Regions from separate parts of the Paenibacillus sp. M-152 genome, predicted to be linked through region 3. Evidence: a T-box and tRNA genes for the amino acid it is inferred to sense, from the RefSeq annotation. Region 3 holds a T-box; the other regions hold tRNA genes.
What was found. The T-box of region 3 lies ahead of tyrS (tyrosine--tRNA ligase). A T-box ahead of a tRNA ligase gene usually reads a tRNA of that ligase, here a tRNA-Tyr.
Positions count from the first base shown of each region.

Region 1: it encodes a tRNA-Tyr, which carries the amino acid that the T-box ahead of tyrS (tyrosine--tRNA ligase) is inferred to sense. The anticodon was not compared.
Region 2: it encodes a tRNA-Tyr, which carries the amino acid that the T-box ahead of tyrS (tyrosine--tRNA ligase) is inferred to sense. The anticodon was not compared.

Region 1 is NZ_CP034141.1:4,847,991-4,851,233, forward strand. Features, by position in the region: gene EGM68_RS21240 (MFS transporter) at 1-499, opposite strand, end outside; gene EGM68_RS21245 (TetR/AcrR family transcriptional regulator) at 644-1,201, opposite strand; tRNA gene EGM68_RS21250 (tRNA-Leu) at 1,434-1,512, opposite strand; tRNA gene EGM68_RS21255 (tRNA-Cys) at 1,524-1,598, opposite strand; tRNA gene EGM68_RS21260 (tRNA-Gly) at 1,610-1,681, opposite strand; tRNA gene EGM68_RS21265 (tRNA-Gln) at 1,688-1,762, opposite strand; tRNA gene EGM68_RS21270 (tRNA-His) at 1,772-1,844, opposite strand; tRNA gene EGM68_RS21275 (tRNA-Trp) at 1,863-1,936, opposite strand; tRNA gene EGM68_RS21280 (tRNA-Tyr) at 1,944-2,029, opposite strand; tRNA gene EGM68_RS21285 (tRNA-Thr) at 2,034-2,109, opposite strand; tRNA gene EGM68_RS21290 (tRNA-Phe) at 2,132-2,204, opposite strand; tRNA gene EGM68_RS21295 (tRNA-Asp) at 2,242-2,318, opposite strand; tRNA gene EGM68_RS21300 (tRNA-Met) at 2,334-2,410, opposite strand; tRNA gene EGM68_RS21305 (tRNA-Val) at 2,436-2,511, opposite strand; tRNA gene EGM68_RS21310 (tRNA-Glu) at 2,580-2,651, opposite strand; tRNA gene EGM68_RS21315 (tRNA-Ser) at 2,669-2,760, opposite strand; tRNA gene EGM68_RS21320 (tRNA-Asn) at 2,764-2,839, opposite strand; rRNA gene EGM68_RS21325 (23S ribosomal RNA) at 2,904-3,243, opposite strand, start outside.
Region 2 is NZ_CP034141.1:500,145-503,387, reverse strand. Features, by position in the region: gene EGM68_RS02300 (PAS domain-containing sensor histidine kinase) at 1-292, shown strand, start outside; tRNA gene EGM68_RS02295 (tRNA-Gly) at 497-567, opposite strand; tRNA gene EGM68_RS02290 (tRNA-Pro) at 577-650, opposite strand; tRNA gene EGM68_RS02285 (tRNA-Arg) at 673-749, opposite strand; tRNA gene EGM68_RS02280 (tRNA-Cys) at 776-846, opposite strand; tRNA gene EGM68_RS02275 (tRNA-Gly) at 857-931, opposite strand; tRNA gene EGM68_RS02270 (tRNA-Leu) at 938-1,025, opposite strand; tRNA gene EGM68_RS02265 (tRNA-Lys) at 1,041-1,116, opposite strand; tRNA gene EGM68_RS02260 (tRNA-Gln) at 1,121-1,195, opposite strand; tRNA gene EGM68_RS02255 (tRNA-His) at 1,214-1,286, opposite strand; tRNA gene EGM68_RS02250 (tRNA-Tyr) at 1,303-1,388, opposite strand; tRNA gene EGM68_RS02245 (tRNA-Thr) at 1,393-1,468, opposite strand; tRNA gene EGM68_RS02240 (tRNA-Phe) at 1,494-1,566, opposite strand; tRNA gene EGM68_RS02235 (tRNA-Asp) at 1,617-1,693, opposite strand; tRNA gene EGM68_RS02230 (tRNA-Met) at 1,719-1,792, opposite strand; tRNA gene EGM68_RS02225 (tRNA-Val) at 1,803-1,878, opposite strand; tRNA gene EGM68_RS02220 (tRNA-Glu) at 1,885-1,956, opposite strand; tRNA gene EGM68_RS02215 (tRNA-Ser) at 1,988-2,079, opposite strand; tRNA gene EGM68_RS02210 (tRNA-Met) at 2,083-2,156, opposite strand; tRNA gene EGM68_RS02205 (tRNA-Asn) at 2,191-2,266, opposite strand; tRNA gene EGM68_RS02200 (tRNA-Ala) at 2,271-2,346, opposite strand; tRNA gene EGM68_RS02195 (tRNA-Ile) at 2,369-2,445, opposite strand; rRNA gene rrf (5S ribosomal RNA) at 2,480-2,596, opposite strand; rRNA gene EGM68_RS02185 (23S ribosomal RNA) at 2,673-3,243, opposite strand, start outside.
Region 3 is NZ_CP034141.1:3,671,551-3,674,793, reverse strand. Features, by position in the region: gene EGM68_RS16130 (transglycosylase domain-containing protein) at 1-837, opposite strand, end outside; T-box leader at 973-1,239, shown strand; gene tyrS (tyrosine--tRNA ligase) at 1,305-2,558, shown strand; gene EGM68_RS16120 (AraC family transcriptional regulator) at 2,755-3,243, shown strand, end outside.

The DNA.
Region 1 (3,243 bases), 1.2 Mb from region 3:
CAAAGAAGGGAATACGTATTCCATAGGCAGCAAGCAAACCGCCAATCCCTGGTCCGATTATGAAGCCTGTGTTAATCGCTGCATTAATCATCCCCATACCCTTGCCTCTTTCTTCAAACGAGGTCACATCAGCGACGTAGGCCATAATAGAAGGAGTAAGCAACGCTGCCCCTACCCCGCCCATGATTCGTGCAACAAACAAGGTAGGGACGGAACTCGCCAGTCCAAAAACAAGCTCTGACAGCATAAAAATGAACATTCCAGAAACAATCAACTTTTTACGTCCATAACGGTCAGACAATTTTCCTGACAGCGGTGATAATAAAAGCTGTGTCAACGCAAAAGCTGCAACCATCAGCCCCATGGAAGAACCGTTCATCCCTAGCTCGCTTATAAATTTAGGTAAAACAGGTACAACTAATCCAATCCCCATGAATGCTAAAAAAATGTTAAGCATCAATAACAGCATTGCTCCCCGATTTCTTGTCAGTATAGACATATTTCCACCCTTCCTTTTCAGAACCCCTTTTATTTATCAATAGTTAAATTCAGTATCCCAACTTCAAAAAACAAAAAAACTCTAATTGTTTTATTAGTTTTCACATAAAAAAATAGCCTCTTTTAATATGCACATATTATTAGGCTATTTTTGTTTTTCGACTAACCCAAATAACAATATATCTACAATGGAATAAGTTGCTTCCTCTACCGTCACACTGTTATCCAGAAAGAAACGCTGATCAAGCGTTAAATTTACTGTATCAATAATAAGCTTCATGATCAGAGCTTCATTTTTGTTCACAATAACTCCTTCTCGGATACCTTCCTGAATTAATGTTCTAATCGGCGACCAATCATTTAAATCAGCATGTACTCTTTTCCATTGCTCAGGATAATACTTTTTCATCTGGTCTAATATTCTTAAATCATAAAACTTATAATACAGCGGCATAACCCTAATCGACTGTTTAATCTTTTCTAACAAAGTTAATTCATTGTTTTGGATAATTTCTTCTGTCTTTTGAATCATATCATCATTTGTACGCTCAATCAGTGTCTCTAAAATAAGCGTCTTAGATGAGAAATTCTCGTACAATGTACGCTTACTGATGGCAAGTCTTTTCGCAAGATCGTCCATAGTAAATTTCAAACCATTCTCATGAACTTCCTCTACAAAAGCTTCCAAAATTCTTTCCTGCATATGCATTCCTCATTTCTCTTACACTTAATAAACTATAAATGTTTTTTCAGTACCATCATCCTACTACAACTTCACAGTCCCAGTCAAATATAAACCTAATTAAAAAGGATCTCTGCAAAGTTCTTATCTTCCACTCATCTGGATCCAAGTTAATCTTGTTGCCAAAGTTAAGAATACGAATAATAAAAAGGATGATAAAATGCATTAAAGCATTTTATCATCCTTCTATATATACCGGCGAGAGGACTCGAACCTCCACGGTTTCCCACTCGATTTTGAGTCGAGCGCGTCTGCCATTCCGCCACGCCGGCATATTAAGTTATGGAGGCGCCACCCAGATTTGAACTGGGGAATAAAGCTTTTGCAGAGCTTTGCCTTACCACTTGGCTATGGCGCCAGAGTATAAAAAGCGGACGACGGGAATCGAACCCGCGACCCTCGCCTTGGCAAGGCGATGCTCTACCGCTGAGCCACGTCCGCATAAGATGGCTGGGGATATAGGATTTGAACCTATGCATGACGGAGTCAAAGTCCGTTGCCTTACCGCTTGGCTAATCCCCAATAAGAAAGGGCGGCCGATGGGGCTTGAACCCACGAATGCCGGAGTCACAGTCCGGTGCGTTAACCACTTCGCCACGACCGCCACAGGAAAAGAAGTAATTGGCAGGGGCAGCAGGAATTGAACCCACACCAACGGTTTTGGAGACCGTTGTTCTACCTTTAAACTATGCCCCTATAAAACTGGTGGAGGATGATGGATTCGAACCACCGAACCCGTAAGGGAGCAGATTTACAGTCTGATGCGTTTGGCCACTTCGCTAATCCTCCAAAATGGTGCCGGCGAGAGGACTTGAACCCCCAACCTACTGATTACAAGTCAGTTGCTCTACCAATTGAGCTACACCGGCACAAAAACTATTCAATTAAAAGTGGCTCGGGACGGAATCGAACCGCCGACACGAGGATTTTCAGTCCTCTGCTCTACCGACTGAGCTACCGAGCCTTACAATAAGACCCTTTATCAATTAATACATTAATAATGGCGGAACTGACGGGATTCGAACCCGCGATCTCCTGCGTGACAGGCAGGCATGTTAGGCCTCTACACCACAGTTCCATAATAGATTTAAATTGGTTGCGGGGGCAGGATTTGAACCTGCGACCTTCGGGTTATGAGCCCGACGAGCTACCGAACTGCTCCACCCCGCGACAGTAATAAGTATTTATTTTAAAATGGTGGAGGCTGAGGGGATCGAACCCCCGACCCTCTGCTTGTAAGGCAGATGCTCTCCCAGCTGAGCTAAGCCTCCCCAACGGAACACTTCTCGTATTATACCATAACAAACTTTTTAATGCAACTTTTTTTTTTTTTTTTTTATGACCCGTAGGGGATTCGAACCCCTGTTACCTCCGTGAAAGGGAGGTGTCTTAACCCCTTGACCAACGGGCCATGCTATAGAATAATTCTGGCGGAGAGAGAGGGATTCGAACCCTCGAGACGCTTTTGGCGCCTACACGATTTCCAATCGTGCTCCTTCGGCCAACTCGGACACCTCTCCATATGGCTCCCCGAACAGGACTCGAACCTGTGACAACTCGATTAACAGTCGAGTGCTCTACCAACTGAGCTATCAGGGAATATTAACACTTGTTTCAAGGTTACACCTTGAAAACTGGATCCGAAACTTATTGCGTCTTATCTTAGGATAAGCCCTCGACCGATTAGTATTGGTCAGCTCCATGCATTACTGCACTTCCACCCCCAACCTATCTACCTCGTCGTCTTCAAGGGGTCTTACATACTGGGAAATCTCATCTTGAGGGGGGCTTCACGCTTAGATGCTTTCAGCGCTTATCCCTTCCGTACATAGCTACCCAGCGGTGCTCCTGGCGGAACAACTGGTACACCAGCGGTACGTCCATCCCGGTCCTCTCGTACTAAGGACAGCTCCTCTCAAATTTCCTACGCCCACGACAGATAGGGACCGAACTGTCTCACGACGTTCTGAACCCAGCTCGCGTACCGCTTTAATGGGCGAACA
Region 2 (3,243 bases), 2.7 Mb from region 3:
TAAACGCCTTGATATCCGAAAAGAAATAGCAATCTATAGAATTGTACAAGAAGCACTGACGAATGTGGCTAAATACGCAGATGTAGCAGAAGCATACGTTGATGTAGAGGATCAAGACGAAATAATAAAAGTAACTATTCGGGATGAGGGTATGGGCTTCTCTGGAGAATCCAAAGGAGAGGGAGTTGGATTGTTCAGCATGGAAGAACGAGCTAGAGGAGTAGGCGGCTTCATGAGCATGACTTCTGCTCCAAATCAGGGAACCTCTATCCAACTAACCATTCCAGTGTAAAATCTGTGCACTAGATCAGTTATCGGTGTATCCCCCTGCAGGAACAGGAGAGATACACCGATGGCAAGCACTAACAATAGCCATCACTTTGTGGAATCTATGGAATATAAATGTACAAAAAAAAGAGAGAGCTCTGTCCCCAGACAGGCTCTCTTTATTTATAAGGTGTCACCACTGAGGCAACAAGAATCCGCTATAGCAAAAAGCGGGTGATGGGAATCGAACCCACGCTACCAGCTTGGAAGGCTGGAGTTCTACCATTGAACTACACCCGCAAATCAGTATCGGGATGACACGATTTGAACATGCGACCCCCTGGTCCCAAACCAGGTGCTCTACCAAGCTGAGCTACATCCCGACATTATACATTTTTTAAGAAATGGCGCGCCCTGAGAGATTCGAACTCCCGGCCTTTTGATTCGTAGTCAAACGCTCTATCCAGCTGAGCTAAGGGCGCATATTAAATTCCATAATGAGCAGTTAAGGCGCCACCCAGATTTGAACTGGGGATGAAGCTTTTGCAGAGCTTTGCCTTACCACTTGGCTATGGCGCCGTATGGATAATGGAGCGGACGACGGGAATCGAACCCGCGACCCTCGCCTTGGCAAGGCGATGCTCTACCGCTGAGCCACGTCCGCAAAATATGGTGCGGTCGAGAGGACTCGAACCTCCACGGGGGGTTAGCCCACACGGACCTGAACCGTGCGCGTCTGCCAATTCCGCCACGACCGCAAAATAATTTATAAATGGTGAGCCATGAAGGACTCGAACCTTCGACACCCTGATTAAAAGTCAGGTGCTCTACCAACTGAGCTAATGGCTCTTAATGGCTGGGGATATAGGATTTGAACCTATGCATGACGGAGTCAAAGTCCGTTGCCTTACCGCTTGGCTAATCCCCATTAAATTAAGAATCAAAGGGCGGCCGATGGGGCTTGAACCCACGAATGCCGGAGTCACAGTCCGGTGCGTTAACCACTTCGCCACGACCGCCATATGATTATAAAACTGGTGGAGGATGATGGATTCGAACCACCGAACCCGTAAGGGAGCAGATTTACAGTCTGATGCGTTTGGCCACTTCGCTAATCCTCCAAAATGGTGCCGGCGAGAGGACTTGAACCCCCAACCTACTGATTACAAGTCAGTTGCTCTACCAATTGAGCTACACCGGCACATTACCAATTCCCACTTGAAAGGTGGCTCGGGACGGAATCGAACCGCCGACACGAGGATTTTCAGTCCTCTGCTCTACCGACTGAGCTACCGAGCCATATTTAATTTTATAACTATACCATATAGTTCGTACTATATGCATTTAAATGGCGGAACTGACGGGATTCGAACCCGCGATCTCCTGCGTGACAGGCAGGCATGTTAGGCCTCTACACCACAGTTCCAGAGGCATTTCCAATAGGAAATTAATTGCGGGGGCAGGATTTGAACCTACGACCTTCGGGTTATGAGCCCGACGAGCTACCGAACTGCTCCACCCCGCGATATAAAATATGGTGGAGGCTGAGGGGATCGAACCCCCGACCCTCTGCTTGTAAGGCAGATGCTCTCCCAGCTGAGCTAAGCCTCCATATTATGACCCGTAGGGGATTCGAACCCCTGTTACCTCCGTGAAAGGGAGGTGTCTTAACCCCTTGACCAACGGGCCTTACAAAATGAATTCTGATTTAATAAATTTATGGCGGAGAGAGAGGGATTCGAACCCTCGCACCACTTTCGCAGTCTAACCCCTTAGCAGAGGGTCCCCTTATAGCCACTTGGGTATCTCTCCGAGTAGCGGCAGAGGGGATCGAACCCCCGACCTCACGGGTATGAACCGTACGCTCTAGCCAGCTGAGCTACGCCGCCACCTTATATATAAAATTCAGAAGTATTAAAAATATGGCTCCCCGAACAGGACTCGAACCTGTGACAACTCGATTAACAGTCGAGTGCTCTACCAACTGAGCTATCAGGGAATATTGGTGGAGCCAAGGGGGATCGAACCCCTGACCTCCTGCGTGCAAGGCAGGCGCTCTCCCAGCTGAGCTATAGCCCCATACTTTTAGTCAATCTAGAAATGGTGGGCCTTAGTGGACTCGAACCACCGACCTCACCCTTATCAGGGGTGCGCTCTAACCAGCTGAGCTAAAGGCCCTAATTTATAATTTTATCATCCTTTAAAGGACTTTGCTTGGCGGCGTCCTACTCTCCCAGGACCCTGCGGTCCAAGTACCATCGGCGCTGGAGGGCTTAACGGTCGTGTTCGGGATGGGTACGTGTGGAACCCCTCCGCTATCGCCACCAAACATGAATTTGCCTCGCAAATTCTAACTTCAAGGTTACACCTTGAAAACTGGATCCGAAACTTATTGCGCTTTATCTTAGGATAAGCCCTCGACCGATTAGTATTGGTCAGCTCCATGCATTACTGCACTTCCACCCCCAACCTATCTACCTCGTCGTCTTCAAGGGGTCTTACTAATTGGGAAATCTCATCTTGAGGGGGGCTTCACGCTTAGATGCTTTCAGCGCTTATCCCTTCCGTACATAGCTACCCAGCGGTGCTCCTGGCGGAACAACTGGTACACCAGCGGTACGTCCATCCCGGTCCTCTCGTACTAAGGACAGCTCCTCTCAAATTTCCTACGCCCACGACAGATAGGGACCGAACTGTCTCACGACGTTCTGAACCCAGCTCGCGTACCGCTTTAATGGGCGAACAGCCCAACCCTTGGGACCTACTTCAGCCCCAGGATGCGATGAGCCGACATCGAGGTGCCAAACCTCCCCGTCGATGTGGACTCTTGGGGGAGATAAGCCTGTTATCCCCAGGGTAGCTTTTATCCGTTGAGCGATGGCCCTTCCATGCGGTACCACCGGATCACTAAGCCCGACTTTCGTCCCTGCTCGACTTGTAGGTCTCGCAGTCAAGCTCCCTTCTGCCTTTGCACTC
Region 3 (3,243 bases):
TTTATTGATTTTGTTCTCCTCCAGCATTCGGCTGAGCACCAGGTGCTGGCGGTTGATCGCTCTTTTAAAACCAGCTTCATTAAATTCGCCTTTACCGTTGTAAGCAGAATAAGAAGAAGGGAGTTGTGGCAAGCCTGCCAGATAGGCAGCTTGGGCTACATTAAGCTTGCCCAAATCATTCTCATTAAAAATACCTTTGGCCGCTGCTTTAATACCAAAGACGTTGTAACCGCTTGATCCGTTACCAAAGGGTACCTTATTGAGATAGGCTGTAATTATTTGCTGCTTGCTCAGGAAGCGCTCAAGGCGCAGAGATAGTAAAATTTCTTTGACCTTGCGGTCATCCGTACGATCAAGATTTAAAAAGACACGACGTGCAAGCTGCTGGGTAAGAGTACTCCCCCCAGTTTGTACGGATTCATGTAGTGCCTTTTGCTTCACAGCACGCAGCGTTCCCGACAAATCGACACCTTTATGCTCGTAAAAATGGTTATCTTCAATAGCAATGACTGCGTCAATGACGAGCTGAGGAATCTCCTTAAATGTAACAGGTCTTCGATCTTCCTCGGTCCGAAGCTGCCCGATGGGAGAGCCATCATTGAAATAAGCGAAGCCTGTAATTGCATTTTTATCTACTTCCTGTAGAATCGTAGATCTGGAACGCACGGGCTCGTTTTTTACAATAGAAGCAATATAGCCGGCGGCGGTTCCTCCTGCGAATAGTGCTCCCATAAAACCGATGATAACGACCCACTTTATGACACGGCCGAGCCTTCGCATGGTTCTCCGTAAGCGGGAAGGCTTTGGCTCTGATACATTGTTTTTTTCTTCAACCATTAAGTCTTCCTCCTTTATAACAGCCATTATTATAGCATAAAATTACAAAATGAACCCATATGCTAAAAAGCCTGTCTTTTGGTGTCGTTGACTACATAAAAACAGTGTGTTATAAATAGGTCAAAGTAAATATCGTGAAAAGCAGAGAAAGACTTCAGTAGAAGGCGGAATCACGTTGTGCAGAGAGCCGATGGGTGGTGTGAATCGGTAGCGTCCCTCCTTTGAATTACCGTCTGGAGCTGTCTGGATGAATGGAAGGCTTTTGCAGGTTTGCGAAGCTCATCATAGTAATCCGGTACCGGGTGTAGACCCGTTATAGGAATGAAGTGAAAGAAACGTTTGCTTTTGCATACGTTTCTTTAATTAGGGTGGTAACGCGAGCAGCTCCTTCTCGTCCCTTGGGATGAAAGGGGCTTTTTGGTTTGTTAAAATAGTAATTTTTGGATGAAAAATAGGAGGGATTCAGGATGAAGTGGGAAGAATTGAAGCCTGAGCAACAGGCAGAGGTAGAACGACAACTAGAAGTGATACGTCGTGGAGTAGCGGAAATTGTACCTGAGGATGAGCTGAAGCGTAAGGTTGTTAAATCGGTTGTTAGCGGCGAGCCACTCAAAATTAAGCTGGGTTTGGATCCGTCTGCGCCCGACATTCACATCGGACATACGGTTGTTATGCACAAACTGCGCCAGTTTCAGGAATTAGGGCACCAAGTGCAACTGATTATCGGAGATTTTACAGGCAGAATTGGTGATCCGACAGGTAAATCGGAGACCCGCAAGCAACTGACTGAGGAAGATGTACAGCGCAATGCACAAACATACAAGGAACAAATCTTTAAGATTCTCGATCCTGAAAAGACAAAGGTATACTACAATTCTGAATGGTTAGGCCCGATGTCTTTTGCGGATGTGGTAACTCTGTCTGCTAAAGTAACGGTTGCCCGTATGTTGGAGCGGGATGATTTTACAAAAAGATACCAAAACGGCTTGCCGATCAGCATCCATGAGTTCTTTTACCCGCTGATGCAGGGCATGGATTCTGTGGCTCTCCAAAGTGATATAGAATTGGGTGGTACAGATCAGAAGTTTAATCTGCTGATGGGTAGAACGCTGCAAAAAGAATACGGAGTGGAGCCGCAGGCAACTATTACATTACCACTGCTTGAGGGTCTTGATGGCGTTCAGAAGATGAGCAAAAGTTTGGGGAACTACATTGGTGTGGATGAGGAGCCAAACGAAATTTACGGTAAATCAATGTCCGTTCCTGACGAGCTGATGCTGAAATATTTTGAGCTTGCAACGGATATTACCAATGAGGAGCTGGCAGAGCTGGCGAAAGGTGTTAAGGAAGGTTCAGTGCATCCACGTGATGCCAAAATGAAACTGGCCGGAACATTAGTCCGCATGTACCACGGTGAAGAAGCGGCGGAAGCAGCCAAGCAGCATTTTGTGACCGTATTCCAACAACGCGCGCTTCCTGATGATATTGAAGAATTCACCTTGACAGCAGATCAGCTAGAAGAAGGCGGCATTCGTGTGATCCAGTTGCTGACTCATCTAGGCTTTGCAGCATCTAACGGTGAGGCCAAGCGTAGTATTCAGCAGGGTTCGGTTAAAATTAATGAAGAGAAGTGGACTGATGTGAACGAAGCATACAAGCCGCAAGAAGGCGACATTGTACAGGTAGGTAAACGGAAATTTGCTAAAATCAAGCTCGGATAATTAAAATACATTCACTAGCAGCGTTGAGATTGATTTTACATCTCAGTGCTGCTTTTTTTATTTCTGCCAAATGAAAAGCCGTGGTAAACTTAGCACAAATAATCAAACAAGTAGGTAAAGAGTTATACATAATGAATACGTGGGTTACCCAATGTGGATGTAGGCTAGATAAATTACAAGTGCGGGGAAGGATTATATGGACTACTTTAAACGAATTCAGTGTGCGATTGAGTTTATTGAATTGAATCTCCGGGAAGATTTAAAAATTGCCGAGGTTGCTTCACAGGCATACTTTTCAGCTTTTCATTTCCAGCGGGTTTTTCAGGCCATTTCGGGTTTTACAGTGCAACAATATATAAGAAGGAGAAGATTGTCCGAGGCGGCTAAACGGCTAAAGCAATCCAATCAAAAGGTATTGGACATTGCTATTGAGTATCAGTACAACTCGCAAGAAGCTTTTACTCGCGCTTTTGAAAAAAGTTTTGGGATCACCCCTGGGAAATATCGTAACTGTGACATTGAGCTTTCTGGTCAAAGCAAAATCAATTTTTTGGATTACCAAAAAAACGCAACGGAGGAATTAGAGGTGAACAAGCCTGTAATATTGCAACTCGAAACGACCAAAATTGTAGGATATGAATATAAAACAAATCTGAATAATGAGCAGCACTATAAAGAAATCCCA